3 regions of the Flintibacter porci genome follow, and region 3 is predicted to be linked to each of the others. Evidence: riboswitches for the same ligand, from Rfam matches in the RefSeq annotation. Region 3 holds a riboswitch; each other region holds the start of a gene.
What was found. Region 3 has a riboswitch for ZMP and ZTP ahead of pflA (pyruvate formate-lyase-activating protein). Riboswitches for the same ligand answer to the same signal wherever they lie in the genome.
Positions count from the first base shown of each region.

Region 1: another riboswitch for ZMP and ZTP. It lies ahead of ACEVJL_RS02925 (formate--tetrahydrofolate ligase); the one in region 3 lies ahead of pflA (pyruvate formate-lyase-activating protein).
Region 2: another riboswitch for ZMP and ZTP. It lies ahead of ACEVJL_RS15185 (IMP cyclohydrolase); the one in region 3 lies ahead of pflA (pyruvate formate-lyase-activating protein).

Region 1 is NZ_JBHEVB010000002.1:207,850-217,405, forward strand. Features, by position in the region: gene rapZ (RNase adapter RapZ) at 1-455, opposite strand, end outside; gene murB (UDP-N-acetylmuramate dehydrogenase) at 512-1,423, opposite strand; gene ACEVJL_RS02905 (ROK family protein) at 1,645-2,592, opposite strand; gene hprK (HPr(Ser) kinase/phosphatase) at 2,596-3,549, opposite strand; gene rpmB (50S ribosomal protein L28) at 3,793-3,981, shown strand; gene ACEVJL_RS02920 (LysR family transcriptional regulator) at 4,170-5,114, shown strand; ZMP/ZTP riboswitch at 5,145-5,234, shown strand; gene ACEVJL_RS02925 (formate--tetrahydrofolate ligase) at 5,295-6,962, shown strand; gene ACEVJL_RS02930 (AI-2E family transporter) at 7,019-8,155, opposite strand; gene rnc (ribonuclease III) at 8,744-9,424, opposite strand; gene acpP (acyl carrier protein) at 9,506-9,556, opposite strand, start outside.
Region 2 is NZ_JBHEVB010000020.1:14,678-24,233, reverse strand. Features, by position in the region: gene purC (phosphoribosylaminoimidazolesuccinocarboxamide synthase) at 1-406, shown strand, start outside; gene ACEVJL_RS15200 (amidophosphoribosyltransferase) at 440-1,864, shown strand; gene purM (phosphoribosylformylglycinamidine cyclo-ligase) at 1,880-2,923, shown strand; gene purN (phosphoribosylglycinamide formyltransferase) at 2,936-3,565, shown strand; ZMP/ZTP riboswitch at 3,602-3,679, shown strand; gene ACEVJL_RS15185 (IMP cyclohydrolase) at 3,734-4,441, shown strand; gene ACEVJL_RS15180 (immunity protein Imm33 domain-containing protein) at 4,455-5,552, shown strand; gene ACEVJL_RS15175 (phosphoribosylaminoimidazolecarboxamide formyltransferase) at 5,559-6,731, shown strand; gene purD (phosphoribosylamine--glycine ligase) at 6,963-8,219, shown strand; gene ACEVJL_RS15165 (HAD family hydrolase) at 8,216-8,887, shown strand; gene ACEVJL_RS15160 (low molecular weight protein-tyrosine-phosphatase) at 8,933-9,391, opposite strand.
Region 3 is NZ_JBHEVB010000006.1:196,910-206,465, reverse strand. Features, by position in the region: gene ACEVJL_RS08615 (ABC transporter permease subunit) at 1-505, opposite strand, end outside; gene ACEVJL_RS08610 (ABC transporter ATP-binding protein) at 519-1,406, opposite strand; gene ACEVJL_RS08605 (TetR/AcrR family transcriptional regulator) at 1,403-2,020, opposite strand; gene ACEVJL_RS08600 (DUF6061 family protein) at 2,189-2,434, opposite strand; gene rlmD (23S rRNA (uracil(1939)-C(5))-methyltransferase RlmD) at 2,456-4,090, opposite strand; gene pflB (formate C-acetyltransferase) at 4,202-6,445, opposite strand; gene pflA (pyruvate formate-lyase-activating protein) at 6,462-7,190, opposite strand; ZMP/ZTP riboswitch at 7,259-7,337, opposite strand; gene ACEVJL_RS08580 (alanine/glycine:cation symporter family protein) at 7,415-8,833, opposite strand; glycine riboswitch at 8,937-9,024, opposite strand; glycine riboswitch at 9,025-9,111, opposite strand; gene secA (preprotein translocase subunit SecA) at 9,362-9,556, shown strand, end outside.

The DNA of each region.
Region 1 (9,556 bases), on a different contig from region 3:
AGCAGCTTGCTGCGCAGCTGGCCCAGGGTCAGACCGGTGGTATCCACGATCCAGTCCGCCCGCTCCCGCAGGGGAGCCAGAACCTTCCGCTCCATCTGGATGGCCTGCTCCAGGGAGGCATATTCCTCCCCCAGGGGATGGACCCGCCTGGTCTCCTTATAGCGCTTGATAATCGTCCCGTCCGAGGCGTCCATGAACAGAATCCGGTAGCTGCACTTCATGGCCCTCAGACGGTCCAGGGCCTGGAATAGCCCCTCAAAATTGGTGCCGCCCCGGATATCGGTCACCAGTACCACCCGGTCGTACTCCCCGTTTCCCCCCATGCCCAACTCGGCAAATTTGGGGATCAGCGGGACAGGCAGGTTATCCACACAAAAGTAGCCCAGGTCCTCCATCACCGAGGCCGCCCGGCTCTTCCCTGCCCCGGACAGACCGGAAATAATCAAAAACTCCACAAACACACACCTCAAGTTTTCTCTCTAGGGACGCTCTCCCCTGCGCCGCCCGGCTCTCACCCCAGCCGACGCACCTCCATCTCCAGCTCCACGCCGGTCTGTTCCCGTACGCGGCGCTGGACCTCCCTCACCAGGGCCAGCACGTCGGCACAGGTGGCTCCTCCCCGGTTGATGACAAAGCCCGCGTGCTTCTCCGACACCTGGGCACCTCCCACCGTGAAGCCCTTCAGGCCGCACTGGTCGATGAGGGCGGCAGCGAAGTAGCCCTGGGGCCGCTTGAACATGGACCCGGCGCTGGGGTACTCCAGAGGCTGCTTGGACCTTCTCTTCTGAGCCAGCTCCGCCATCTGGGCGCGGATATTCTCCTCCTGTCCCGGCTCCAGCTCCAGCACCGAGGAGAGGATCACGTCCTTCCCCTGAGAAAAGACACTGTGGCGGTAGGAGAAGTCATGCTCCTCCCCTATGATCTCCTTCACGGTCCCCTCGGGGGTGAGGCACCGGGTACGGCGCACGACCTGCACCATCTCGCCTCCATAGGCTCCGGCATTCATCATGACGGCGCCTCCCAGAGTGCCGGGAATTCCACCGGCAAACTCCAGGCCGGTCAGTCCCTCTCCGGCGGCAAAAGAGGCCAGCCGGGCCAGGGTAACGCCTGCCCCGACGGTGATCTCCCGCTCTCCGGTGCGCTCCAGACGGCTCAGTCCTGTCATATCCAGCACAAAAGCCTGCACGCCTTCATCGGCCACCAGCAGGTTGGAGCCGTTGCCCAGCACCACCAGAGGAATCTGATTCTCCCGGGTAAGCCGGACGCACGCCAGCACCTGCTCCTCGTTTGTGGGCCGGGCCATGAGGGGCACCGGGCCGCCGATACGGAAGGTGGTGTGGCGGGCCATGGGCTCCTGTTTCAGCAGCTCCATGTCGGGGCAGCACTTTTGTAATTGATCAAACAACTGGTCAAATTGATCCATTGTGACCTCCAAATTCCTTGCGGATTTCAAATATAACAAGTGGAATTATGCGGCCGCTGCCGCGAGAACAAGCTGATTTGCAGTTTATTCAGTAGACATTATATTATAGCAAATTTCACCGTCAAATAAAATAGTACACCCGCAACTTTACCCAATATAAATTCCCCCGGCCGGAGCGCTTCCTCTGGCCGGGGGAATCCCATTTGGTTCACGCGGAAAAATCAGAACATATTGCACAGCATGGCGGCACCCACCACACCTGCGTCGTTGCCCAGGCTGGCCCGCTCAATGCGGGGCAGGTGGTCCTTGTCGAAGCTGCCCCGGTGGACCAGCTCACGCAGGGGGTTGAGCAGCAGGTCGTCGTCGGCATTGCTGATACCGCCGCCCAGACAGACGATCTCGGGGAACAGCACGTTCACCAGGTTAATAAGGCCCATGGACAGGCCCTCCAGGTAACGGTCCAGCGCCTTGCGGGCCGTGGCGTCGCCCTCACGCACCGCCTGGAAGGTGGTACGGCCCTCCAGCTTGCGGGTATCCCCGTCGCACAGCTGCCACAGCATGCTGTCCCGGTTGTACTCCATCTCCTCCCGGGTCAGACGAACCAGAGCGGTGGCGGAGCCGTACTGCTCCCAGCAGCCCAGGTTGCCGCAGCCGCAGCGCACCCCGTTGGGATGGATGATCATGTGGCCAGCCTCCATACCGGCGCCGCCGTGGCCGATGTAGAGCTTTCCGCCCCGGACCATGCCGCTGCCGATACCGGTACCCAAAGTGATGACCAGAGCAGGGTCAAAGCCCTTGGCAGAGCCCGCCCAGTACTCGCCCACCGCGGCACAGTCGGCGTCGTTGCCCAGGTAGACGGGGATCTTCAGGTCCTCCTGGAAAATTTCCCGGAAGGGGGTGTTGTAGAAGGGCATATTGGTGGTCTTGATCACCATGCCTGTCTTATTGCTCACCAGACCGGGCAGGCCCACGCCCGCCGCCTGGATCTCAGAGAGCGGACAGTCGGCCTCTTTGGCCGCCTGGAGAGACAGCTTGGCCAGCTGGCGGGTCAGCTCCTCCGCCGTCATGCTCTTATCCACCGGGCAGGACGCCTTGTGCAGGATCTTACCGTTCTCATCTACCAGTCCGGCCACCAGGTTGGTGCCGCCTACGTCAATTCCGATATACATGGTTTACCGCTCTCCCTCTTCCATGAGTTTTTTAAAGTGTTCATCCATTTTCCGGGTCAGCTCCAGAGCCGCGTTATGGCCCATCTTCCGGTTACGGTTGTTGATGGCCGCCACCTCCACGATGCTGGCCAGATTCCGTCCGGGCTTGACCGGGATGGTCAGACAGGGCACCGAGACGCCCAGGATCTGAGTCACCGCTCCCTCCAGGCCCAGGCGGTCATAGACCGCGCTGTCGTCCCAGGGCTCCAGCTTGATGACCATATCGATCTCCTGCTCCGTCTTGATGGCGCTCATACCAAACAGCCGCCGCACGTCCACCACGCCGATGCCGCGAAGCTCCATATAGTGGCGGATGAGTTCCGGGGCTGTGGCCATAAGGGTACCGTGGTTGGTCTCCTTGATCTCCACCGCGTCATCGGCAATGATGCGGTGTCCCCGCTGAATGAGCTCAATGGCAACCTCACTCTTGCCCACGCCAGACTCACCCTGAATGAGCACGCCCTCGCCGTAGATCTCCATCATCACGCCGGAGCGGGTAATCTGAGGCGCCAGGTGATTAAAGAGGCTGCCGATGAGGCGGCTCATAAAGGCAGAAGTATGTTCTTGTGTGCGCAGCACAGTGCGCTCATGCTTAATGGCCATCTCCATACACTCGGGGAAGGGCTCCAGCTCCCGGGTGATGATCAGCGCGGGCACCGGATGGGCCAGTAGCCGGTCAAAACTCTCCCGGCGGGCCTGAGGCTCCATGCCGGAGAGATAGGTGTGCTCGGTCAGGCCGATGACCAGCAGGCGGCGGGCATCAAAATGCTCAAAAAAACCGCTCAGGGGCAGGCCGGGCCGGTTCACGTCCAAAGTGGTCAGAGGCATATCCTCGTAATTGGGACCTTTATTTAAAATCTCCAGTTGGAACTCCCGGATGATCTCTCCCAGTTTTACGCTTTTTCCACGCTCTGCCATAGCGTCTCCTCCTTGCGTTCCAGGCTGTCATGCCGATTTGGTTTTAGTATAGCTTATTTGTCTTTCCGGCGCAAGCACAGGGTTTAATTTCTTCCTTCCGTTTCACACTTTTTTCCATTTAGAACCCTCTCAGAAAAAAATTCAAGTTTTTTTAAAAACCTCTTGCATTCCCGAAAATTATCTGGTAAAATACCAGTCGATGCTTCATCGAAAGCGTACTCTCATAGCGAGGAGGTAAGCAACATGGCCAAATGTGAATTCTGCGACAAGGGCGTCACCTTCGGTATCAAGGTCTCCCACTCCCACCGCCGCTCCAACCGCACCTGGAAGCCCAACGTGAAGCGCGTGAAGGCGATTGTGAATGGGACTCCCACTCACGTGTACGTCTGCACCAGATGCCTCCGTTCCGGTAAGGTCACCCGCGCTGTGTAATTGGTATATGGCAAGATAAAATGTCCTGCGTCGCTTGGCGCAGGGCATTTTCTTTTTTCCCAAAATCCGCCATATGCCCCTTCTTTTGTCCCAAGACATTCCCTTTTTCCCCATTTTATGATATGATATCCTTAAAAAGGCGGCGCTAAGCGGCCCGTTCCCTTTCGCAGCCCAACAGGAGGCCCGTTATGTTTGTCAAAAATCCGGAATACTTTTTGGCCATCGTCAAGGAGCGCAGCATCTCCAAGGCGGCGGACCGTCTCTATCTCTCCCAGCCCTACCTCAGCCAGTATCTCGCTAAGCTGGAGGCCAATCTGGGTGTCACCCTGCTGGACCGCTCCCACACCCCTCTGCGTCTGACCGCCGCTGGAGAGCTTTTCCACGCCTATCTGGAACGCCAGGGCTATCTGGACCGGCAGCTGGAGAGCGACCTGCAGCAGCTGCAGGAGAAGAAGCGCCAGCAGCTGCACATCGGCGTGTCCACCTGGCGAGGCTCCACCCTGCTGCCCGATATCCTGCCCCGCTTTGCCGCCAAGTACCCCGACGTACAGGTGGTCCTCCACGAGGCGCCGGTGCCTCAGCTGGGCAATCTGGCCGCCAGCAGCGTCACAGACTTCTGTCTGATGCACACACCGGGCAACCTCACCGACCTGAGCTATGAACTGGTGATGCACGAGCGCATCCTCCTCATCTCCCACAAGGACCATCCCCTGGTCAAGGGTCTGGACAGCCCCTGCTCTGCTCCCCTCCCCTTCGGGGACCTGCGGCAGCTGGAGCACGAGCGCCTGATGATGCTGCCCGAGGACTGGCGTCTGTCCCGCCTGCTCTATAACACCTTCAACGTTCAGAACGTGGAGCCGGTGAATATCCTCACCACCACCAACAACACCACCGCCATCAATCTGGTGGCGGAGAACATGGGCTTCACTTTCCTGCCGGAGAGCGGCATCCACCGCACCCCCTATATGGACCGTCTGTCCTTCTTCACCGTGGGTGATCCCCCTCTCACCTGTCCGATGGCAGTGGTTTATAAGAAAAACAGCTTCCTCTCCCCCGCCACCCGGGCCTTTATCGCCCTCATCAAGGACTTTTACCGGCAGTTTGACCGGGGCTCTGCTCTTTCGGACACTTGACGTGCCGAAAGAGGTGTGATACACTCACTACATAAGCTATACAACTGACGGAAGTGGAGTACCACATGAAGTATAGCGGACGCGTTCAGCGTCTTAATGCCGACCGTCTGGGCGCACGGAGTAAAAAACCGGTGCGCCCTTTTTTTGTGAAAAGGGCGCGGACAAAGGAGAAATTGTGTTATGTTGACCGATATTGAAATTGCGCAGAGCACCCCTATGAAGCCCATTGGCGACATCGCCAAGACTGCCGGCGTGGCCGAGGAGTACCTGGAGTACTACGGCCGCTACAAGGCTAAGATCGACTACCGCCTGCTCAATGAGACGCAGGCTCCCAACGGCAAGCTGATCCTGGTCACCGCCATCAACCCCACCCCCGCCGGCGAGGGTAAGACCACCACCACGGTGGGTCTGGCCGATGCTCTGCGCCGTATGGGCAAGAACGCTCTGGTGGCTCTGCGTGAGCCCTCTCTGGGCCCGGTCTTCGGCGTCAAGGGCGGCGCTGCCGGCGGCGGATACGCTCAGGTGGTACCTATGGAGGATATCAATCTCCACTTTACCGGCGACTTCCACGCCATCGGTGCGGCCAACAACCTGCTGGCCGCTATGCTGGACAACCACATCCAGCAGGGCAACGCCCTGGGGATCGACGTCAAGCGCATCACCTGGAAGCGGTGCGTGGACATGAACGACCGCCAGCTGCGCAACGTGGTGGACGGTCTGGGCGGACGGATGCAGGGCGTTCCCCGGGAGGACGGCTTTGACATCACCGTAGCCAGCGAGGTCATGGCAGTTCTCTGCCTGGCCACCTCCATCACCGATCTGAAGGAGCGTCTGAGCCGCATTATTGTTGGCTATACCTACGACGAGAAGCCCGTCACCGCCGGCGATCTGAAGGCCGCCGGTGCCATGGCCGCTCTTCTGAAGGACGCCCTCAAGCCCAACCTGGTCCAGACCCTGGAGGGCACTCCCGCCTTTATCCACGGCGGTCCTTTCGCCAACATCGCCCACGGCTGCAACTCCATTATGGCCACTCGTATGGCTCTGAAGCTGGGCGACTACGCCATCACCGAGGCCGGCTTCGGCGCTGACCTGGGTGCGGAGAAGTTCCTGGACATCAAGTGCCGCATGGCGGGCCTCACCCCCGATGCGGTGGTTGTGGTAGCCACGGTCCGCGCCCTGAAGCACCACGGCGGTGTGGCCAAGGCCGACCTGAATGCCGAGAATCTGGAGGCTCTGGAGCGCGGCCTGCCCAACCTGCTGCGCCACGTGGAGAACATCACCAAGGTCTACGGTCTGCCCTGTGTGGTGGCCATCAACCGCTTCCCCACTGACACGGAGGCCGAGCTGAAGCTGGTGGAGGACAAGTGCCGGGCTTTGGGTGTCAACGTGGCCCTCAGCGAGGTCTGGGGCAAGGGCGGCGAGGGCGGCCTTGCTCTGGCCGAGGAAGTGGTGCGTCTGTGTGAGCAGCCCAACGACTTCCACTTTGCCTACAACGCTGAGGCCTCCATTGAGGAAAAGCTCAACGCCATTGTCACCAAGGTGTACCACGGCGACGGCGTGGTCCTCACCCCCAACGCCCGCAAGCAGATGGCCCAGCTCACCGACCTGGGCTACGGCAACCTCCCCATCTGCATGGCCAAGACCCAGTACTCCTTCTCCGACGACCAGAAGCTGCTGGGCGCTCCCGATGGCTTCACCGTCACCGTACGCAACATCAAGGTGTCCGCCGGCGCCGGCTTCCTGGTGGCCCTGACGGGCGACATCATGACCATGCCTGGTCTGCCCAAGGTTCCCGCCGCCGAGAAAATCGATGTGGACGAGAACGGCAAAATCACCGGTCTCTTCTGATTGTAAACATAGAAAAACGGCGCGCCGAAGTTTTCTTCGGCGCGCCGTTTTATTTGTTATTCTTCTTTGGATTCCGGTTTTGCTGGCTCTTTCTTTCGCAGCCGCCGCACCACATCCTGCTTCAGCAGGGCATACAGCACCGAGGCCACCGGCACGCTGAGCAGCACACCCAGCAGGCCGAACAGGCCGCCGCCCACCGTCACCGCCGTCAGCACCCAGATGCCCGGCAGGCCGATGGAGGTACCCACTACACGGGGATAGATCACATTGCCCTCGATCTGCTGGAGAATGGACAAAAAGATCAGGAAGATGATGGCCCGCACCGGGGACACCATCACCAGCAGGAAGGCAGAAAGGATTGCCCCGATATAAGCACCAGCCACTGGAATCAGAGCGGACACACCTACAATAACGCCAATGAGAGCGGCGTAGTCAGGTTGGATAAAGAAGGTACCCAACGCACACAGTCCGCCCAGAATACAGGCCTCAATGGCCTGACCGGAGACAAAGTTGGTAAAGGTCTCGGCAGTAAGGCGGATCACATCGCTGACCCAGGTCACATGCCGGTCGGGCAGATAGGCCCGCAGCAGTCTGCGGCCCTGGTCCAGCAGCTTTTCCCGTCCGGCCAGCATGTAGATAGAGAACACGATGGCCAGTACCAGGGTAACGAACATGGACAAAATACTGCTGGTGACCACCATCACCTGGGAGGCAGCCGTGGTGACACTGGAGAGCACCCCCTCCAAGAAGCTGCGCAGATAGCTGCTCAGGGAACTCAGGTCCAGAGAAGACAGATCCAGATACTCAGCGATCTTATTGATAATGGCCTGCAGATTGACCATATAGCCGCTGACACTGGCAGCAAACAGCTGAATACTGTCCACCACCTGAGGCAGTACAAAGGAAAACAGAGCCACAATGATCGCAATCATGGCCACATAGGAGGTAAGCACCGCCAACGGACGGCCCAGTTTCTTGAACCGCTCCCCCAGATTGCGTTCATAGTGGCGGCAGAAGAAGGCACAGGGCCGGTTGAGCACAAAGGCGATGGCAAAGCCCAGAAACAGCGGTCGGCAGCTGGTCAGGACCTGTCCTGCCAGATCCAGGATCACATCAAATTTGATCACCGCCAGCACTAGAAATACCGCATAGGTAATAATCAGCATCACGCTGCGCATCCATTTAATTGGCATAGAAAACCCCTTTCCCCGGGATAATACCCAGGCACATGCAAAACGCGATACCACTATACCATGCCCGCCCTTTGCCGTCAACATACCCTTCCGTTTCTCCCCAGGCAAAAAAATCCCCAGCCGCGTGTATGCCCACGGCTGGGGGTTCCCCAAGGGTGATGCCTGTCCCTTTGGGTATTCTGGTGGCCAGAGAGATCTGAAAAGCCTGAGTGTGGGGAAGAAAGCAGGGAGGTGTGAGGAGGGGAGGCTTTTGTTCTCTCATCTCTAACCACCCATAGATTAGCATATGCTAACCATTTTGTCAACACTTTTTTAATCTGGCCAAACAGGCATATAAAAAGGGCCCGTCTCCACCAGGAGCGGGCCCCAATAATCGCTTATTTTTTGCCCAGCCGGTTCAGCGCCGCCTTGGCGGCCATCTGCTCGGCCACTCCCAGAAAAGCTGTGCTTTTCCGGGAACCCCATCATTTTAAATCCTCGGGCGGAATCAATCCGCCCTCCGGCAAGAAAATTCCCGGCCTCTGGCCGGGAATTTTGCTTGGACGCGCCCAAGGCGCGGCTCACTTTCGTTCGCAAGAGGCCCTGCTGTCACGCCTTCGGCTTCGACAGCTTCGCCATGGCCGCCTTGGCGGCCATCTGCTCGGCCTCTTTTTTACTGTGTCCCTCGCCGGAGCCCACAGGCTCCCCGTTCAGATCCACGTCCACGAAGAAGCGCTTGGCGTGGTCGGGCCCCTGAGAGCCCACCAGCCGGTACTTGAGCACCTGTCCGCTCTCCCGCTGGACCAGCTCCTGGAGGGCAGTCTTGTAGTCCCGGGGACTGGTGATGCCCTCGATCTCCCGGCAGAGGATATACTTCTGGATGATCTTCCGGGCCGAGCCAATACCCCCGTCCAGATAGACCGCTGCCAGCACGGCCTCCACTGCATCCGCCTGAATGGAGGGACGGGTACGGCCGCCGCCGGCCTCCTCCCCCTTGCCCAGCAGCAGGTAGGAACCCAGATCCAGGGCCTGCGCCACCTCTACCAGGCTCTCCTCACACACCAGGGCGGCCCGCACCCGGGTCAGCTCTCCCTCGGGCAGATCGGGATGGCCCCGGTACAGGTGGTCGGCCACTACCATGCCCAGGATGGAGTCTCCCAAAAATTCCAGCCGCTCATTGCTCTGCAGCTTGCCCCGGCTCTCATTGGCGCAGGAGCTGTGGGTCAGAGCGTTTTCCAGCAGCTCCCGGTTTTGAAACTGGTAGCCCAGCTTTTCTTCTAAGGTGGTCATTGGTCGTTCCTCACTTTTTTCAAGGTAAGATAAGCAAAACTCCGCCCCAAGGCGGAGTTTCTGCTTATAATGTCTGGGAAATTAGTCGATCTTATTCTGCAGGAAGCGGACCAGATCGCCCACGGTCTTGAT
Region 2 (9,556 bases), on a different contig from region 3:
CAGCAACTACGGCGTGAAGGAGGGCATCGTGTTTGACGAGCCCACCATCGAGTTCTCCTATAAGAACGATGATCTTCACGATCCCCTCATCAACGATTACCACGCGGTCGCTCTGAAGCTGGCCACCTGGGACGAGATCGACCTCATCAAGAAGTATGCCTTCCAGGTCAATGACTTCCTGAAGAAGACCCTGGCCGAGTGCGGCGTCACCCTGGTTGACTTCAAGCTGGAGTTCGGCAAGACCGCCGACGGCACCATCGTCCTGGCCGACGAGATCAGCCCCGACACCTGCCGTTTCTGGGACTCCAAGACCGGAGAGAAGCTGGATAAGGACCGCTTCCGCCGGGATCTGGGCAACGTGGAGGGTGCCTATCAGGAGATGGCCCGCCGTCTGCTGGGTAAGTAAGATTGATCAAGACTAACTTAGGGAGGCACTAACATGGGAGGCTTTTTTGGCGCGGTGGCGCACCAGGACGTGACCCTGGATATCTTCTTCGGAGTGGACTACCACTCTCACCTGGGCACCCGCCGGGGCGGTATGCTGATCTACGACGAGCAGGACGGATTTCAACGCCAGATCCACTCCATTGAAAATACCCCTTTCCGCACCAAGTTCGAGAAGGACCTGAGCGAGTTCCACGGCAACTGCGGCATCGGCTGTATCAGTGACACGGACCCCCAGCCCCTGCTGGTGCGGTCTCACCTGGGGCTGTACGCCATCACTACGGTGGGTATCATCAACAACTCGGAGGAGCTCATCCAGCGCTATTTCTCCGACCACGGCCACCAGTTCATGGCCATGAGTTCGGGCAAGGTCAACGCCACCGAGCTGGCCGCCGCCCTTATCAACCAGAAGGATGATCTGGTCAGCGGTATTCTCCACGCTCAGGAGGAGATCCAGGGCTCTCTCACCCTGCTCATTCTGACGGAGAAGGGCGAGATCATCGCCGCCCGTGACCGGGTGGGCCGTCTGCCCGTGCTGGTGGGCAAGAAGGAGGGAGCACACTGCGTCTCCTTTGAGTCCTTCGCTTACCACAAGCTGGGCTACCAGGACGCCTACGAGCTGGGTCCCCGTGAGATCGTGCGTATCACCGCCGACGAGTGTGAGACCCTCTCCCCCGCCGGCGAGGAGATGAAGATCTGCGCCTTCCTGTGGACTTACTACGGCTACCCCAACTCCAATTACCAGGGCATCAACGTGGAGGTCATGCGCTACCGCAACGGTGAGATCATGGCCCGGGACGAGGTGTCTCGTGGCGCTTTGCCCAAGGTAGACTATGTGGCCGGCGTGCCCGACTCCGGTCTGCCCCACGCCATCGGCTTTGCCAACCGCAGCGGCAAGCCCTTTGCCCGCCCCTTCGTAAAATACACTCCCACCTGGCCCCGCTCCTTTATGCCTGCCAATCAGGAGGTGCGCAACCAGGTGGCTAAGATGAAGCAGATCCCCGTGCCCGAGCTCATCGAGGGCAAGAAACTGCTGTTCGTGGACGACTCCATTGTCCGGGGCACCCAGCTGCGGGAGACGGTGGAATTCCTCTATGAGTCCGGCGCGGAAGAGGTCCACATGCGTTCCGCCTGCCCCCCCATCATGTACAGCTGCAAATACCTCAACTTCTCCCGCGGCAATTCTGACATGGACCTGCTGGCCCGCCGCACCATCCAGGAGTTGGAGGGCGACGAGGGACAGCAGCACCTGGAGGAGTACGCTGACGGCACCACCCAGCGCGGTCAGTGCATGCTGAAGACCATCTGCGAAAAGTTCGGCTTCACCTCCCTGGGCTACCAGTCCCTGGAGGGCCTGCTGGAGGCCATCGGCCTCGACCGGGATAAGGTATGCACCTATTGCTGGAACGGAAAAGGTTAACGGAGGTTTTCTCGTATGAAAAATTCTCATTCTGAGTCCTACGCCGCTGCCGGCGTGGATGTTACCGCCGGCTACGAGTCGGTCGAGCGCATCAAGCCCATGGTGGAATCCACCTACATTCCCGGCGTGCTGGGCACTCTGGGCGGCTTCGGCGGCATGTTTGCCCCCGATATGGCCGGGATGAAAAAGCCTGTGCTGGTCTCCGGCACCGACGGCGTGGGCACCAAGCTGCGCCTGGCCCAGCTGATGAACAAGCACGACACCATCGGCATCGACTGCGTGGCCATGTGCGTCAACGATATCATCTGCGGCGGCGCCGCCCCCCTGTTCTTCCTGGACTACATCGCCTGCGGCAAGAACGACCCCGTGCGCATCGCTGAGATCGTCACCGGCATCACCGAGGGCTGCCGCCAGTCTGAGTGCGCCCTGGTAGGCGGCGAGACCGCCGAGCACCCCGGCCTCATGCCCGATGAGGACTACGATGTGGCCGGCTTCTCCGTGGGTATCGTAGACGAGGAGAAGATCATCGACGGCAAGCACCTGGCCCAGGGCGATGTGCTCATCGGCCTGGCTTCCACCGGTGTCCACTCCAACGGCTTCTCCCTGGTGCGCAAGGTCTTTGACGTGGAGCACGCTGATCTCACCTCCCCCATGGAGGAGCTGGGCGGCAAGAGCCTGGGCGAGACCCTGCTCACCCCCACCCGCATCTATGTCAAGGCCATTAAGGCCCTGCTGAAGGCCGGTGTGGACATCCACGCCATCAGCCACATCACCGGCGGCGGCTTCTATGAGAACGTGCCCCGCATGATGACCGAGGGCCTCACCGCCCAGATCAAGCTGGACTCTTTCCCCCGCCTGCCCATTTTCGACCTCATCGAGAAGAAGGGCGGCATCCCCGAGCGGGATATGTACAACACCTTCAACATGGGCATCGGCATGATCCTGGCCCTTCCCGCCCAGCAGGCCGCCCAGGCCCTGGAGATCCTGAAGGCCGCCGGCGAGCAGGCCTACCAGATCGGCCAGGTGGTCTCCGGCGAGGCTGGGGTGGAACTGGTCTGAGGAGGTGCGCCCATGGCAAAGCGCATTGCCGTGCTGGTCTCCGGCGGCGGCACCAACCTTCAGGCTCTGATCGACGCCCAGGCCCGGGGTGAGATCGTGAACGGCGAGATTGCCGCTGTCATCGCCTCTAACCCCGACGCCTACGCCCTGGAGCGTGCCAAGAAGGCGGGCATCCCCACCTATGTGGTGGCCCGGAAGTCCTACCCCTCCAGCCAGGCCATGACGGTGGCTCTGGTGGAACAGCTCCAGGCGCTGCACATCGACCTGGTGGTGCTGGCTGGCTTTATGGTCATCCTCACCAGCGAGATGGTACAGGCTTTCCCCAATGCCATTTTGAATGTCCACCCCGCCCTGATCCCCTCCTTTGCCGGTCCCGGCTGCTATGGACTCCATGTCCACGAGAAGGCTCTGGAGTACGGGGTCAAGCTGTCGGGTGCGACCGTGCATTTTGTCTCTGAGGAGTGCGACGGAGGCCCCATCGTCTCCCAAAAGGCGGTGGAGGTACTGCCCGACGACACCCCCGAGGTGCTGCAGCGGCGGATCATGGAGAACTGCGAGTGGAAGCTGCTTCCCCAGGCCGTGTCTCTGTTCTGTCAGGGACGGCTGAAGGTAGAGGGCCGGACTGTCCGGATTCTGGACTGATCCCCCTTTTCGGTGCGCCCGCCCCTTTACAATGTAATCAAGCGGCATGACTGACGGAAGTGGAGTGACCACGGGGAGTGCCGCCTCTGAGAGCCGACCGTCTGGGCGCACCCGTTTGCACAAACGTGGTGCGCCCATTTGCTTATTTTGTGAAAAGGAGCTTACGTTATGGAACTTCTGAATTTTAACGACCTGCTGCGCAGCCACCCCTACCCCGGCCGCGGTATCATGCTGGGCAAGTCCGCTGACGGCGCCAAGGCCGTGGTGGTCTACTTCATCATGGGCCGCAGCGAGAACAGCCGCAACCGCATTTTTGAGGCCACCGAGGACGGCATCCGCACCCGGGCCTTTGACGAGAGCAAGATGGTGGACCCCTCTCTCATCATCTACCACCCCGTGCGCAAGGTGGGCGATACCCTGGTGGTCACCAATGGTGACCAGACCGACACCATCCGGGACGGCCTGCTGGAGGGCAAGAGCTACATCGAGGCCCTCCGCACCCGCTGCTACGAGCCCGACGGCCCCAACTACACCCCCCGCATCTCCGGCGTGGTGGAGAAGGACGGCGCCTTCTGCCTGTCCATCCTGAAGAGCGCCGACGGCGACCCCAGCTGCAACCACCGCTACTTCTACGAGTACGACGCCCCCCTGTCCGGCGAAGGCCGCTTCATCCACACCTACCAGGAGAACCTGGACCCCCTGCCCTCCTTTGAGGGCGAGCCCCGCCGGGTAGCCATCTCCGCCCCCGACGCCCAGACCCTGGCCAAGGAGGTTTGGGAGAACCTGAACGAGGACAACAAGGTCTCCCTGTATGTCAGCTACATCGACCTCTCCTCCGGCCAGGCGGACACTGTGATCATCAACAAGCACCAGTAAGAAGGAGGCCCCCATGCCCTTGACCGACCCCATTTTGGAATTTCAGCGTGCCCGAGCCGCCGCTGCCTTCCAGCCCCCGGTGCTCTGCTCCTCCAAGGCCTTTCCCCTGCTGCTGGCCGGGGTACCCGCCCTGCGGAAAACGCCGGGCCTGGCCACCATGGAGGACGCCGGAGAGGAGTACTTCACCTCCATCCCCTTCTGCCTGAGCAAGGAAGATCAGCAGGCCGCCCGCACCCATCTGTCTGAGGTGTTCGGCATTACCGACAAGGACAGCCTGATCGCTTTCTGCCAGAACACGGTGCACATCCACCGGGAGTATCTGGACTTTGAATCCTTCTGGGAGGACCGCCCCAATTTCTCCCTGGATGAACTGACTCCCCAAGCTGTGTCCGGCTTCCAGCGCCTGTCCGACTTTGCCCGTCAGTTCCAGCCCATTGTGGGCCGCCGTGGCTTTCTGGCCTGGGACATCAGCGAGACCCTGGGCTATCTCCGTTCCGCCTGCGCCTGCGAGCTCATCACCATGGAGGAGTATCAGGAGCTGTCCCAGTACTGGGTAGAGCAGGCCGCCGCCTTCCACAGCTGGGATGAGTACGCTGTGGACCTGGTATGCGGCGCCGCCTACTGGGCTTTCCGCATTGGAGGCGAGCAGGACGCCGTCTCCTACCGGGATCTGAACCTGCGCCTGGTGCGGGACCTGCTGGGCAGCAAGCAAGCCTGGTGCGGCCGTATGTGGCCCCGTCCTGCGGGAAAGAGCTATAAACTTTCCGAGCCGGAAATGCGGCCTCTCCTGAAGGATTGGGACGGCCCCGCCGCCTGTCTGGCTACCGACGAGATCACTGTCTCCGGCAAACCGGTAGGCTACTGCTACCGGGAAAAGCCGGAACGGGAGGGCCAGGACAGCGGCTGGCGCTTCTTTGCCGCTGTGGAGAGCGAAGAGTACCTCAGCGACCCCTCCCACATCGGAGTCTACTCCCTCAATACCCTCTGCAATTACGACCCCGACCTGATCCCCCTGCTCAGCGCCCCCTACGGCAGTGCCTTTGCCCGGGGCGAGGACGGAGCCTTCCACTATGAACCCCTCAATCCCCAAGATTCCGATCAGAAAGGATGAAATACGATGACCGAACTGGAACTGAAATACGGCTGTAACCCCAACCAGAAGCCCGCCCGCATCTTCATGGAGGAGGGCGAACTGCCTCTGAAGGTGCTCAACGGCAAGCCCGGCTACATCAACTTCATGGACGCCCTCAACTCCTGGCAGCTGGTCAAGGCCCTGAAGAAGGCCACCGGCCTGCCCGCCGCCGCCTCCTTCAAGCACGTCTCCCCCGCCGGTGCCGCCCTGGGTCTGCCCCTCACCGATGTGGAGCGTCACATCTACTTTGCCCCCGAGGGAGAGCTCTCCCCCGTCGCCTGCGCCTACATCCGCGCCCGGGGTGCCGACCGCCTGTGCTCCTTTGGTGACTGGGCCGCTCTCAGCGACGTGTGCGATGCCGATACCGCCCGCTTCCTGGCCGCCGAGGTATCCGACGGCATCATCGCCCCCGGCTACACCGAGGAGGCTCTGGAGATCCTGAAGACCAAGCGCAAGGGCGGCTACAACGTGGTGGAGATCGATCCCAACTACACTCCCGCTCCTGTGGAGCGCCGCAACATCTTCGGCATCACCTTTGAGCAGGGCTACAACGATCTGGACATCAACGAGGAGATGCTCCAGAATATCGTCACCGCCAACAAGGACCTGCCCCAGCAGGCCAAGCACGATATGCTCCTCTCTCTCATCACCCTGAAGTACACCCAGTCCAACTCCGTGTGCTACGTGAAAAACGGCATGACCATCGGCGTGGGCGCCGGCCAGCAGAGCCGCATCCACTGCACCCGTCTGGCCGGCAACAAGGCCGACATCTGGTGGCTGCGCCAGCATCCCAAGGTCCTTGGCCTGCAGTTTGTGGACAACATCCGCCGTCCCGACCGGGATAACGCTATTGACATCTACATCTCTGATGAGCACGACGACATCCTCGCCGACGGCGTGTGGCAGAACACCTTCAAGGTGAAGCCTGAGGTGCTCACCGACGAGGAGAAGCAGGCCTGGATTGCCCAGATGTCCGGTGTGACCGTGGGCTCTGACGCCTTCTTCCCCTTCGGCGACAACGTGGAGCGCGCCCGCAAGTCCGGCGTGCAGTACATTGCCCAGCCCGGCGGCTCCATCCGTGACCAGCAGGTCATCGACACCGCCGACAAGTACGGCATGGTGATGGCCTTTACCGGCATCCGGCTGTTCCATCATTAAAAATACCTCTAGGGGGGACGTTGTCCCCCCTAGATACGAACTTGGTTCCCAAGGAAACCAAGTTGGATACCCCCCTCAAGGGCCGGGCATGTTCTGCGGAACATGCAGATGCGCTGACGCGCTCCGGCCCTCGCGGGCGGGAACCAGTTCCCCCCGCGTGCCCCTCTCCGCTCTCCGAGGGGAATTGGCGACAATTTTAGGCCTTTTCTCTTACTAAATGAGGTGTTTGATATGAAAGTATTGGTAGTCGGCGGCGGCGGCCGTGAGCACGCCATCTGCTGGAAACTGGCTCAGAGCCCCAAGGTAACCGAGCTCTACTGCGCCCCCGGAAACGGCGGCATCGCCCAGGTAGCCACCTGTGTTCCCATCAAAGCCACCGATGTAGACGCCATGGTATCCTGGGCCAAGGAAAATGCCATGGACTTTGTCATGGTGGCTCCCGATGATCCTCTGGCTCTTGGTATGGTGGACGCCCTGGAGGCCGCCGGCATTCCCGCCTTCGGCCCTCGTGCCAACGCTGCCATTATTGAGGCCAGCAAGGCGTTCTCCAAAGAGCTGATGAAGAAGTACCACATCCCCACCGCCAAGTATGAGACCTTCACTGAGATGGACAAGGCTCTGGCCTACATCGACGAGCAGGGCGCCCCCATTGTAGTCAAGGCCGACGGCCTGGCTCTGGGCAAGGGCGTGGTCGTGGCCTCCACTGTGGACGAGGCCAAAACCGCTGTCCGGGAGATGATGGAAGACCACAAGTTTGGCCAGAGCGGCTCCACCGTGGTCATTGAGGAGTGCATGGTTGGCCCCGAGGTCACCGTGCTGGCCTTCTGCGACGGCGAGCACCTGGTCCCCATGCTGTCCTCCCAGGACCACAAGCGCGCCTATGACGGCAACCTTGGCCCCAACACTGGCGGCATGGGCGCCTTCTGCCCCTCCCCCAAGTACACCGCCGAGATTGCCAAGGAGTGCATGGAGAATATCTTCCTGCCCACCGTGGCCGCTCTGAAGGCGGAAGGCCGTCCCTTCAAGGGCGTCATCTACTTCGGCCTGATGCTCACCAAGGACGGTCCCAAGGTGGTAGAGTACAACGCCCGCTTCGGCGACCCTGAGACCCAGCCCCTGCTGTCCATGCTGGACAGCGACCTCATGGACATCTTTGAGGCCTGCGTGAACGGTACCCTGGACCAGGTAGAGGTCAAGTGGAAGGACGGCGCTGCCTGCTGCATCGTGCTGGCTTCCGGCGGCTACCCGGTGAAGTACCAGAGCGGCTACCCCATCTCCGGTCTGGAGGAGGCGGGTAAGTCCGCCACCGTGTTCCACGCCGGCACCAAGCGTCAGGAGGACGGCACCATCGTCACCGCTGGCGGCCGTGTGCTGGGTGTGACTGCCCTGGGCGCTGACCTGGACGAGGCCATCTCCAACGCCTATGCCGCCTGTGCCCCCATCTCCTTCCAGGATATGCACATGCGCAAGGACATCGGTAAGGTATGAGTCAGCTTGCTCTCCAGGGCGTTGTCTTCGACGTGGACGGCGTTCTCTTTGATACGGAACGACTGACCAACCAGACCTGGTTGGCCGTAGGAAAGGAACTTGGCTGGCCCCAGATCGGCGAGTATTATCTGGAATTTGTGGGACAAAACCGCACGGATATTCATCAGAAAATGCTGGACCTCTTTGGCCCAGAGTTCCCAAAAGAGGAGTTTATGAAGACCTGCTCTGCCTATTCTCAGGCCAGAATGGAGCGGGAAGGCGTTCCCATGAAGCCAGGAGTACGGGAAATTTTGGACTTTCTGAAGGCCCGGAATATCCCCATCGCTTTGGCCACCTCCACCGGCCGGGAACGTACTTTGCGCCGCATGGAGCTAACCGGCCTCGGTTCCTACTTCTTCGCCATCATTACCGGCGATCAGGTGGTCCACAGCAAGCCCGACCCGGAGATCTACCAGCTGGCCTGCCGGGCACTGGGCACGGATCCCGCCCAGACAATTGCTGTGGAGGACTCCCGCAACGGGATTCTCTCTGCCTCTCAGGCGGGAATGAAGGTTATTATGGTTCCTGATATGATCCCCCCTACTCCGGAACTGGATGCACTGCTCTTTCGCCGCTGCGCCAGTTTGCTGGAGGTACGGGACTTTTTGACTCAGCAGCTGGATTCTTGATTCTTAAAACAGAGGACCGACCCCATAGGGTCGGTCCTCTGTTTTTTAACGTCCTTTTTTTAATTCCTCCAGCAAGCCCTGACACCCCTCCAGCACATCCTGGTACGTAGTCTCAAAATCTCCGGTGTACCAAGGGTCGGCCACCTGGCCGGGACGATCCGTATAATCCATCAGCAGATGGATCTTTCCCTCCGGGTCCCCCCCACAGATTCGGGTCATATTGCGCAGATTGGCCTGATCCATACCAATCAGCAGATCATAGTCAGAATAGTCGGCCTTTTTCATCTGCTTGGCCGCATGCCCTTGGCATCCGATCCCATACTCGGCCAGCTTTCGCCGTGCCGGAGGATAAACTGGGTTTCCGATCTCCTCTGTGCTGGTGGCGGCAGAGTCTACCTTGATTCGCTCCTCCAATCCCGCTTTCTTCACCAAATCTTCCATGATAAAGCGAGCCATTGGACTTCTGCAAATATTGCCGTGACATACAAACAGAATCTTTATCATATATAAAATCGCCTTAAAATGTGCAGTTTTCTCTTTAAAATATTGATTTTTCGAACTTTTTGAGTGTTATTTTTCTTCTCGCTTTTTAGAGCAAACTTGTTAATCTACATAAATCTTTATAACTTTTCGTGCAAATGGTGTCAGTTTTGGTGTCAGCCAAAATGG
Region 3 (9,556 bases):
AGAACAGCGTAACAAGGGTCAGGGACAGGGCAATCAGGAAAAACTCTCCCCATGGAGTTCCGGAACGAAACATTGCCATGGCCAAAAAAGAAGCCAGCAGATACGCAGCACCTACGACCACCACTCCGATCAATACAGTCAATGCCTTTGCCCAATAGATTGTTTTCCGAGGAAAGGGCTTTGTAAACAGGTATTCCGAAGTTCCTTCCGTACATTCTCTGGTGTGAACAGAAATGCCGAAGTGCATTCCGAAAACGCCGGAGGCAATCATAAAAAAGCTGGTCAGAAACCCATAAATGCCCAACGGGGAAGTCAAGTATTCCATCGATACGCCGACACTCCTGTAAAAGTCCGTGGTGCCCATGGTTTCAAAGAGTTCCACGGAGGCAACATCCAGGAAGCTGTAATAAGTCGGTGTCATCAAAAAGATACACACAGCCAAGGCAATGGCCCAGCCCAGGATATAGGTTCGATGCCGTTTCAGTTCATATTTCAAAATGACCATACCTGACACCTCCTTACTCATAGTAGTGCATGAAGATTTCCTCCAAAGAGGGCTCTTCCAAAAGCACATCGTCCAAATGCAGCAGGTGAAGTTTATCAATGATTGCTGTGATATTGCCGTTATACATAAAGGAAACAGAGGTCTTGTCCGGGGTCTCAGCGAAATTCGCAATACCAGGCAGCTCCCAGAAATCACTGGAAATCGGTGTTTTGGTGGTAAGGCTGACCTTTTTATAACCGCTTTCCCGCAGCTCTCTGATAGACTGGATGCTCATGAGCTTACCCTCTTTTAAGATTGCCACCCGGTCACACAGCTTCTGTACCTCGCTGAGTACATGGGAGGAGAAGAAAATGGTGGTGCCCCGGTTGTTCTCCTCCTTCAGAATATCATAGAATGCCTGCTGGATCAGCGGGTCTAAGCCGCTGGTAGGTTCATCCATAATCAGCAGCTTAGGGGAAGTCATAATGGCAGACACGATGCCCACCTTTTTCTTGTTGCCCAGAGACAGGTCTGCAATCTTCCGGGACAAATCCAAATTGAGCCGTTCGGAAAGCTCATACATTTTCGTTTCACAGTTCATGGCGTACAGGTCGGCGGTGTATTGCAGTAGTTCCCGCACCTTCATGTTTTCATAATAGCTGTTCTCGCTGGGGAGGTAGCCCACATCTCTGGCAATGACACTTGCCTGACTCTGGCAGTCTAAACCGAAAATAGAAGCGTTGCCACCGCTGGGACGGATCAGACCCATCAGAGTGCGGATGGTGGTGGACTTACCCGCACCGTTTGGGCCAATGAAGCCAAAGAACTCGCCCTGATTAACTGTGAGATTGAGGTTGCTGATACCTCTGTGTTTCCCATAGTGCTTGGTCAGTTGGTTCAAGACAATAGCGTATTCACTCATTTTAAATATTCCTCCTTATAGAAATTGTTTTTTAGAATTGAAATGGTTTTTTCAAATTCATTCATAACTGTTTCAAAATCAAAAACGGCTACGTTACGATAACGGGCTGCATACCCCTCCGCCATCACTAAAAGCATATTGTAAACAGGTTGAGCATCTTCGGGATTTTTGAACTTTAAGGAATCATCCTCTCGTAAAACCATTTCATTTCTGAAATTCCCTGCTTCCATCTTCAATGAAGCAAGTAGGTCATTGACTTCAGGAGAAGCTTCTTCCCAAACACTTGCTATAAATTGAGTAATAAACGGGTGTGTTTTCATTGCGGCCATTTTCATCTTGCTGGAAACCAGAATGCGGTTAAACAGATCGGTTTCTGAATCAAGTATCGTTTGGTCAAACGAAGGCATAATGATTTTCATACAATATTCCAACAGGTAGGTATACAGTTGTTTTTTGTTGCCAAAGTACTGAAATACGGATGCCTTTGAAATATGCGCCGTTACAGCAATATCGTTGACAGAAGCCTTATCATATCCAAACTTACCAAAGCACTGGAGTGCCGCATTGATGATGGTAATTTGCTTTTCCTCGCTTAGTGCAAAAAATTTGTCCATTTAATTTCTCCTTTCAAGTGACCGATTCGGTTATTCATAGTATAGCACCGATAACCGATTCGGTCAAGTAATTAAAAATCTAATTCTATGCCAACATCCACTACCCAAAAAACCGCCTGTACGAGCATTTCTCATGCCCGCACAGGCGGCTTGCTTTATCTTTGGCAATCAATCCAAAGGTTTATATTCTGTTACGGTTTTCAAGTAGGTTTCCGCATTGCCGTTGAGGATTAAATCTGCATAGGCTGCCGGATCATTGTAAATCAGATAGTCAAGCTCTGATCTCTGATACATATTGTCTGCTACCTCGTTCTCCACAGCGGTGCAGTCAATGGAAATCATGCTGCCGTCAGCGAAGCGAAGCTCCACACAGGCGGTATCCATATTGAACTCACAAGAAATCACCTTATCCATAAGAACCTCCAAAATACGGGATTAAATCATCCCAAAATATTTCATTGCTTCTCGGATTGCGTTCTCTTTTTCAGGCGGACACTGGGGCTGTCTGGAATCCTCCGCTTTCGGCAGATTGTAGTTCTTTCCGACCTCCAACCCGCACTTTCTCTTGATTTGAGAGATATACAGGTTAGATACCTTTAGTCCGGTATGCTCCAACACATAGTCTTTAATCTGTGTGTAGGTTGCCTTATCTTGAAAATCAGACATATCCATATCTTCCAAAGAGAACTCAACCCGAACCTTTTTCGAGTCGATCTCACCCTTGGAAAGCAAGACAACCGTTTCCACGTGAGCGGTGCGGGGGAAGAGGTCCACGGCCTGGACCTTGACTGCCCAGTAGCCCAGCTCCTCCAGACGCTTGGCGTCCCGGGCCAGAGTGGCCGGGTCGCAGGAGACATAGACGATACGTTCCGGGGCCATGGAGGCCAGAATGGCGGGTACCTCCGGTGCTAATCCCTTCCGGGGTGGGTCCACGCAGATGACTTGGGGACGCACACCCTCCCGGGCAAGCTGAGCGGCCACTGATCCCGCGTCGCCGCAGAAGAAACGGGTATTATTCACCTTGTTGCGTGCAGCATTGGCCTTAGCGTCCTCAATGGCCTGGGGGACGATCTCGGCGCCAATGACCTGCCCCGCCTTCTGGGCCAAAGCCAGAGAGATGGTGCCGATGCCGCAGTACAGGTCCAGCACGGTCTCTTGTCCAGTGAGGGAGGCAAAATCCACCGCCTGGGCATAGAGCCGCTGGGTCTGAGCCCAGTTGATCTGGAAAAAGGAGGGGACAGACAGCCGGAAGGTCATACCGCACAGGGTCTCCTCCAGAAAATCCTGGCCCCACAAAGTGCGGTACTCAGGACCTAAAATTACGTTGGTATCCGCCTGATTGATGTTGAGAACCAGACCGATGAGTCCCGGTTCCGCTTTGCACAGAGCCTCTACCAATTCGGAAACCTGGGGCAGCTTTTTCCCGTTGGCAACCACACAGCACAAAGATTGTCCTGCCTGGTTGGTGCGCACATAGAGGTGACGGATCAGTCCCTGACAGGTACTCTCGTCATAGGCAGGCACCGACCACTGTTCCATCCAGTCCTTGAAGGCCTCGCGCAGCCGGGTCACCGCCAGAGGCTGGAGAGGGCAGTCCTCCACATCCAGCACGTCATGGCTCCGGGGACGGAAGTAGCCGATGGACAGGCCCTGCTTTCCCTGGGCCACGGGCAGCTGCACCTTGTTGCGGTAGCGCAGGGGATCTTCCGCCCCAAGCACCGGAGGCAGCTCCAAATCCAGGCCGCCCAGCCGCCGCAGAGCGTCATTGACCCGGTCCCGCTTGGCCGTCAGCTCCTCCTCGTAGGTCATGTGACGGTATTGGCAGCCGCCGCACTTGCCGCTGATGGGGCAGTCGGGCTCCACACGAGCGGGAGAGGGGGTGAGCAGCTCCACGCCACGGCCCCAGGCGATGTTCTTTTGTACCTTTAATAGCTGAACCTTCCAGTCCTCTCCCCGGATGGTGCCGGGAATAAAGACCACCCGGCCATCCAGCCGGGCCACACCGAAGCCTTGGGCGGTGTAGCTGTCGATGTGCAGATCATGCAGTGAATTTTTCTTCCAGTCGGCCATGAGGCGCCTCCCACATGTTTGTTTTCCCCCATCATACCATGTCTGCCCCCGCTGCGTAAAGATAAAAAACCCCGCCGGTTTTGCACCGGCGGGGCAGAAGGTGTGGAAAAATCACATGGCGCTGTGGAAGGTGCGCTGGATGACCTCCAGCTGCTGCTCCCGGCTGAGGCGGTTGAAGTTCACCGCATAGCCGGAGACACGGATGGTGAGGCTGGGATACTTCTCGGGGTGATCCATGGCGTCCAGCAGAGTTTCCCGGTGCAGGACGTTCACGTTCAGGTGGTGGGCTCCCTGGACAAAGTAGCCGTCTAGAATAGCCACCAGATTGGCTCGGCGCTGGTCCTCGTCCTTGCCCAGGGCCTCGGGGACGATGGAGAAGGTGTTGGACACGCCGTCCTGACACACAGCACGGTAGGGGATCTTGGCCACCGAGTTGAGGGAGGCCAGAGCGCCGTTCATGTCACGGCCGTGCATGGGGTTGGCGCCGGGGGCAAAGGGCTCACCCGCCTTGCGGCCGTCGGGGGTGGCGCCGGTCTTCTTGCCGTACATCACGTTGGAAGTGATGGTGAGGGCGGAGAGGGTGTGGATGGCATTGCGGTACAGGGGGTGCTTTTTCAGCTCGGCGGAGAAGTAGGAGACGATCTCCACGGCGATGTCATCCACCCGGTCGTCGTCGTTGCCGTACTTGGGGAAGTCACCTTCAATGGTGAAGTCCACGGCTACGCCCTGCTCGTTGCGGATGGGGCGCACCTTGGCAAACTTAATGGCGGACAGGGAGTCGGCGGCGATGGACAGGCCGGCCACGCCGAAGGCGGCCAGCCGCTCCACCAGGGTGTCGTGGAGGGCCATCTGGCTGCTCTCATAGGCGTACTTGTCGTGCATATAGTGGATGATGTTAATGGTGTCCACGTAGAGCTCAGCCACATAGGCCAGTACCTTTTTATAATTGGCCAGCACCTTGGGGTAGTCCAGCACCTCGTCCATGTCGTGCTCGATGCCGGGGACGATAACGCCGCCTTTTTTCTCATCCACGCCGCCGTTGATGGCGTACAGCAGGCTCTTGGCCAGGTTGGCCCGGGCGCCGAAGAACTGCATCTGCTTGCCCACCGCCATGGCGGACACACAGCAGGCGATGCAGTAGTCGTCGCCGTACATGGGGCGCATCAGCTCGTCGCTCTCGTACTGGATGGAGTCGGTGGCAATACTCATCTTGGAGCAGTAGTCCTTAAAGCCCTGAGGCAGGTCCTTGCTCCAGAGGACGGTGAGGTTGGGCTCGGGGGCAGTGCCCAGGTTGGTGAGAGTGTGGAGCATCCGGAAGGAGTTCTTGGTGACTAGGGTGCGGCCGTCAATGCCCATGCCGCCGATGGACTCGGTGACCCAGGTGGGGTCGCCGCCGAAGAGCTCGTTATACTCGGGGGTGCGCAGGTGACGCACCAGGCGCAACTTGATGACAAACTGGTCGATGAGCTCCTGGGCGCCCTGCTCGTCCAGCAGGCCGTTGTCCAGGTCACGCTGGATGTAGATATCCAGGAAGGTGGACACACGGCCCAGGGAGGTGGCAGCGCCGTTATTTTCCTTGATACCGGCCAGGTAGGCCATGTACAGATTCTGCACCGCCTCATGGGCGTTTTCGGCGGGGCGGGTGATGTCGCAGCCGTACTTGGCGGCCATGGAGGCCATCTCCTTCAGAGCGCGGATCTGCATCTGGACCTCTTCCCGCAGGCGGATGCGCTCGTCGGTCATGGGGCCGTCCAGCATGTCCAGATCCTTCTGCTTCTCTTCAATAAGGAAGTCGGTGCCGTACAGGGGGACGCGGCGGTAGTCGCCCACGATGCGGCCGCGGCCATAGGCGTCGGGCAGGCCGGTGAGCAGACCGGCGTGGCGGGCGTCCCGGGTACGCTTGGGATAGGCGTCAAAGACGCCTTCGTTGTGGGTCTTGCGGTAGAGGCGGAAGTGGCGCTCGATCTCCGGGTCCAGCTGGTAGCCGTACTGCTCCAAGGCGGAGACGGCGTTGCGGATGCCGCCGAAGGGGTTGACGATGCGCTTGAGGGGGGCGTCGGTCTGAAGGCCCACGACCACCTCGTTGTCCTTGTCAATGTAGCCGGGGGCAAAGTTGTCGATGCCGGAGACAGCGTGGGTCTCCACGTCGATGATGCCCTTTTTGATCTCCTCCAGAATGAGGGACTCTGCCTTCTCCCAGACCTTGGCGGTCTTGGGGGAGATGGGGGCCAGGAAGTCGTCCCCTCCCTGATAGGGGGTGTAGTTTTTCTGAATGAAGTTGCGCACATTCACCAGGTGGCGCCACTCGCCGGTGCGAAATCCTTTCCAAGCGGTGCAGTTGACGTCGATGCTCATAGCTCCCATTCCTTTCTTAGTTGTCTGTGTTCCGGCAGCAGGCTTCATTGAGCTGCCGGTTCCAAGGTTCCAGTGTTGTCTTGTTCATCGGCGGCACCCCTTCCAACGGATAGGGGATGCCAAGCGTTTGATACTTGTGAACGCCCAGGGTGTGGTAGGGGAGAAGTTCCACCTTCTCCACCCGGGGCAGGGTGGCGATGTATTCGCTTAGGGAAGTCAAATGCTCCGGACGGTCGGTGAGGCCGGGGACCACCACGTGGCGCACCCACATGGGGACGTTTGCCTTCCGTACTGCCTCCACAAAGGCCAGGGTGGGGTCCATCTCCAGACCGGTGATCTTCCGGTAGCCCTCTCTTTGATGGTGCTTTACGTCGTAGAGCACCAGGTCGGTGTGTTTGAGAATGCCCTCGTAGTCACCTCGGCCTACGCCGGAGGTGTCGATGCAGGTGTGGACCCCCTCTGCTTTGAGCAGCTTCAGACACGCCAGTAGAAAGTCGGGCTGTCCGAGGGGCTCGCCGCCGGAGAAGGTAACGCCTCCGCCGGAAGATTCAAAATAAGGCCGGAAGCGGAGCAGCCGTTTGACCAGGGCCTCGGGCGTAGTCTCCTGTCCGCCGGAGAAGGTTTGAGTGTCCGGATTGTGGCAGTAGAGGCAGCGGAGAGGGCAGCCCTGAAGAAAGACCACGGCCCGTACACCGGGGCCGTCCACCAGTCCCATACTCTCCAGCGAATGAATGAATCCGGTCATGAAAAATACTTCCTTTCCGCCCTGAATAGGCAAAAAAAGGCGCAAAAAAGCCGCCCTTCCGGGCCACTTTTCGGCGCCCAGACGGTCGGCATCATGACGATCATACTCCCTGTGGTCTCTCCACTTCCGTCAGTCATATGATCCGCCCTTAGGATAACAAAAGACCGCCGACCCTGTCAAGGGGACGGCGGTCTTTTTCGTGTTTTCATATAAACTGCACAAAATTATTTGGAAGCCTTTTTGCTCATGTGACAAATCTTTACCACCACGCCCGACAAGGCAAACAGGGCGATGGCGTTGGGGATGACCATGAGGTTGTTGAACATGTCGGTGAGCTCCCACACCAGGTCATTGGACATGAGGGTGCCCAGGAAGATAAACACCAGAGCGATGACGGAATAGACGGGAGCGGCCTTCTTGCCGAAGAGGTAGATGATGTTGATCTTGCCGAACATGTTCCAGCTCAGCACCGTAGAGAAGGCGAAGAAGAACAGACAAACGGCCACGAACATGGCGCCGGCCTGGGTACCGAACACGGTACCAAAGGCGGTCTGGGCCAGGTTGGTCTTGTTGATGACCTGGGAAACCTCCTCGGTGTAGCCCTGGGCCAGAATGCCGCCGGGGGTGTACAGAGTGGAGATGACCACCAGAGCATTGAGGGTCAGCACGATAAAGGTGTCGATGAACACGCTGACCATGGCTACCACGCCCTGGTCGTGGGGATCCTTCACGTTGGCCTGAGCGTGAGCGTGGGGGGTGGAACCCATGCCGGCCTCGTTGGAAAAGAGGCCGCGCTTGGCACCCTGGCTGATGGCTTCCTTCAATGCGTAACCGAAGCCGCCGCCGATGATGGCCTGGGGCTCAAAGGCATACTGGAAGATCATAGCGAAGGTGGCGGGGATATACTGAATGCGGATGACCAGTACGGCCAGCGCGCCCAGCAGGAAGATAGCGGCCATGATAGGGACGATCTTCTCGGTGACAGCGGCCAGACGCTGCACGCCGCCCACAAAGATGAAGCCGCAGATGATAACCAGCACCACGCCCACGATCCAGGAGGGCACGCCGAAGGCGGTCTGGAAGGTAGAGCCGATGGAGTTGGACTGAACCATACAGCCCATAAAGCCCAGGGCCAGAATGATGGCTACCGCAAAGAAAGCGGCCAGGAACTTGCCGAAAGCGCCCTTAAAAGCGGTGGTGATGTAGTAGACGGGGCCGCCGTGGAAGTCGCCCTTCTCGTCGGTGATGCGGGTCTTGATGGCCAGAGTAGCCTCTGCATAGATGGTGGCCATGCCGAAGAAGGCAATGATCCACATCCAGAAGATGGCGCCGGGGCCGCCGGCCAGAATAGCGCCGGAGCCGCCTACGATGTTGCCGGTGCCCACCTGGGCGGCGATGGCGGTGGCCAGAGCCTGGAAGGAACTCATACCCTGCTCCTGCCGTCCGCCACGCAAAGACACATTTCCGAATACCTTCTTCATGCCCTCGCCGAAGCAGCGTACCTGAACAAAGCGGGTTCGGATGGAATAGAAAAGACCCACGCCGATGAGCAGGAAGACCAGAATATAGCTGGACAGGTAGGTGTTGATATTGACCACGATAGGATAAAGTGCGGCCTCTAAGGATTGCAGTGCTTCAGACATCGTTTTCTCCCCCTAAAATATCCAGAACAAAAAAGACCGTGGAAGCTTCCACGGTCTATGATGGGGCGAAAACAGACCCACGCCGAAAAAACGGCGGGGCGGTTTGTTCGTCTCTGTCCTTTTGCCTGAGAGATTGGCGGGAATTCCCGCTTTGCACCTTCGGCACTCGTGGTCGAGCTTCTCCAGAGTCACATCCACGCACAGTCCTCGTCCCAACAGGGACACCTGAGAGTGTTACTCCTTCGGCAGGCCGACGGCCATTTTCCTGGGCGCTTCGTTTGTCCTGTTCAATTGTGAATCTAACCATACCACAGGTGCTACAAACTGTCAACCCCTGGCGTACATTTATGTGCATGTGGTGGATATTTGAGGGCGGGATAGAAAGAAATTGGAGATTCTGTGAGGGAAAGTTTACAATTTGCTCTTTTTTCCGCCGAAGGCTTGTGGTATACTGAGACGATAATATGCCCGGATGGCTTTCCCGGGCGGAGCGATTTTACGAGTAACAACAACGAGGTGTGATCGAATATGAGTTTCCTGAAGAAAATTTTCGGCACCAGTTCTCAGCGGGAGGTCAAGGCGATTATGCCGCTGGTGGAGAAGATCGAGGCCCTGGAGGATGAGTACAAAGCGCTCAGCGACCAGCAACTCCAGGCCAAGACCCCGGAGTTCCAGCAGCGTCTGAAGGACGGCGAGACCCTGGACGATATCCTGCCTGAGGCC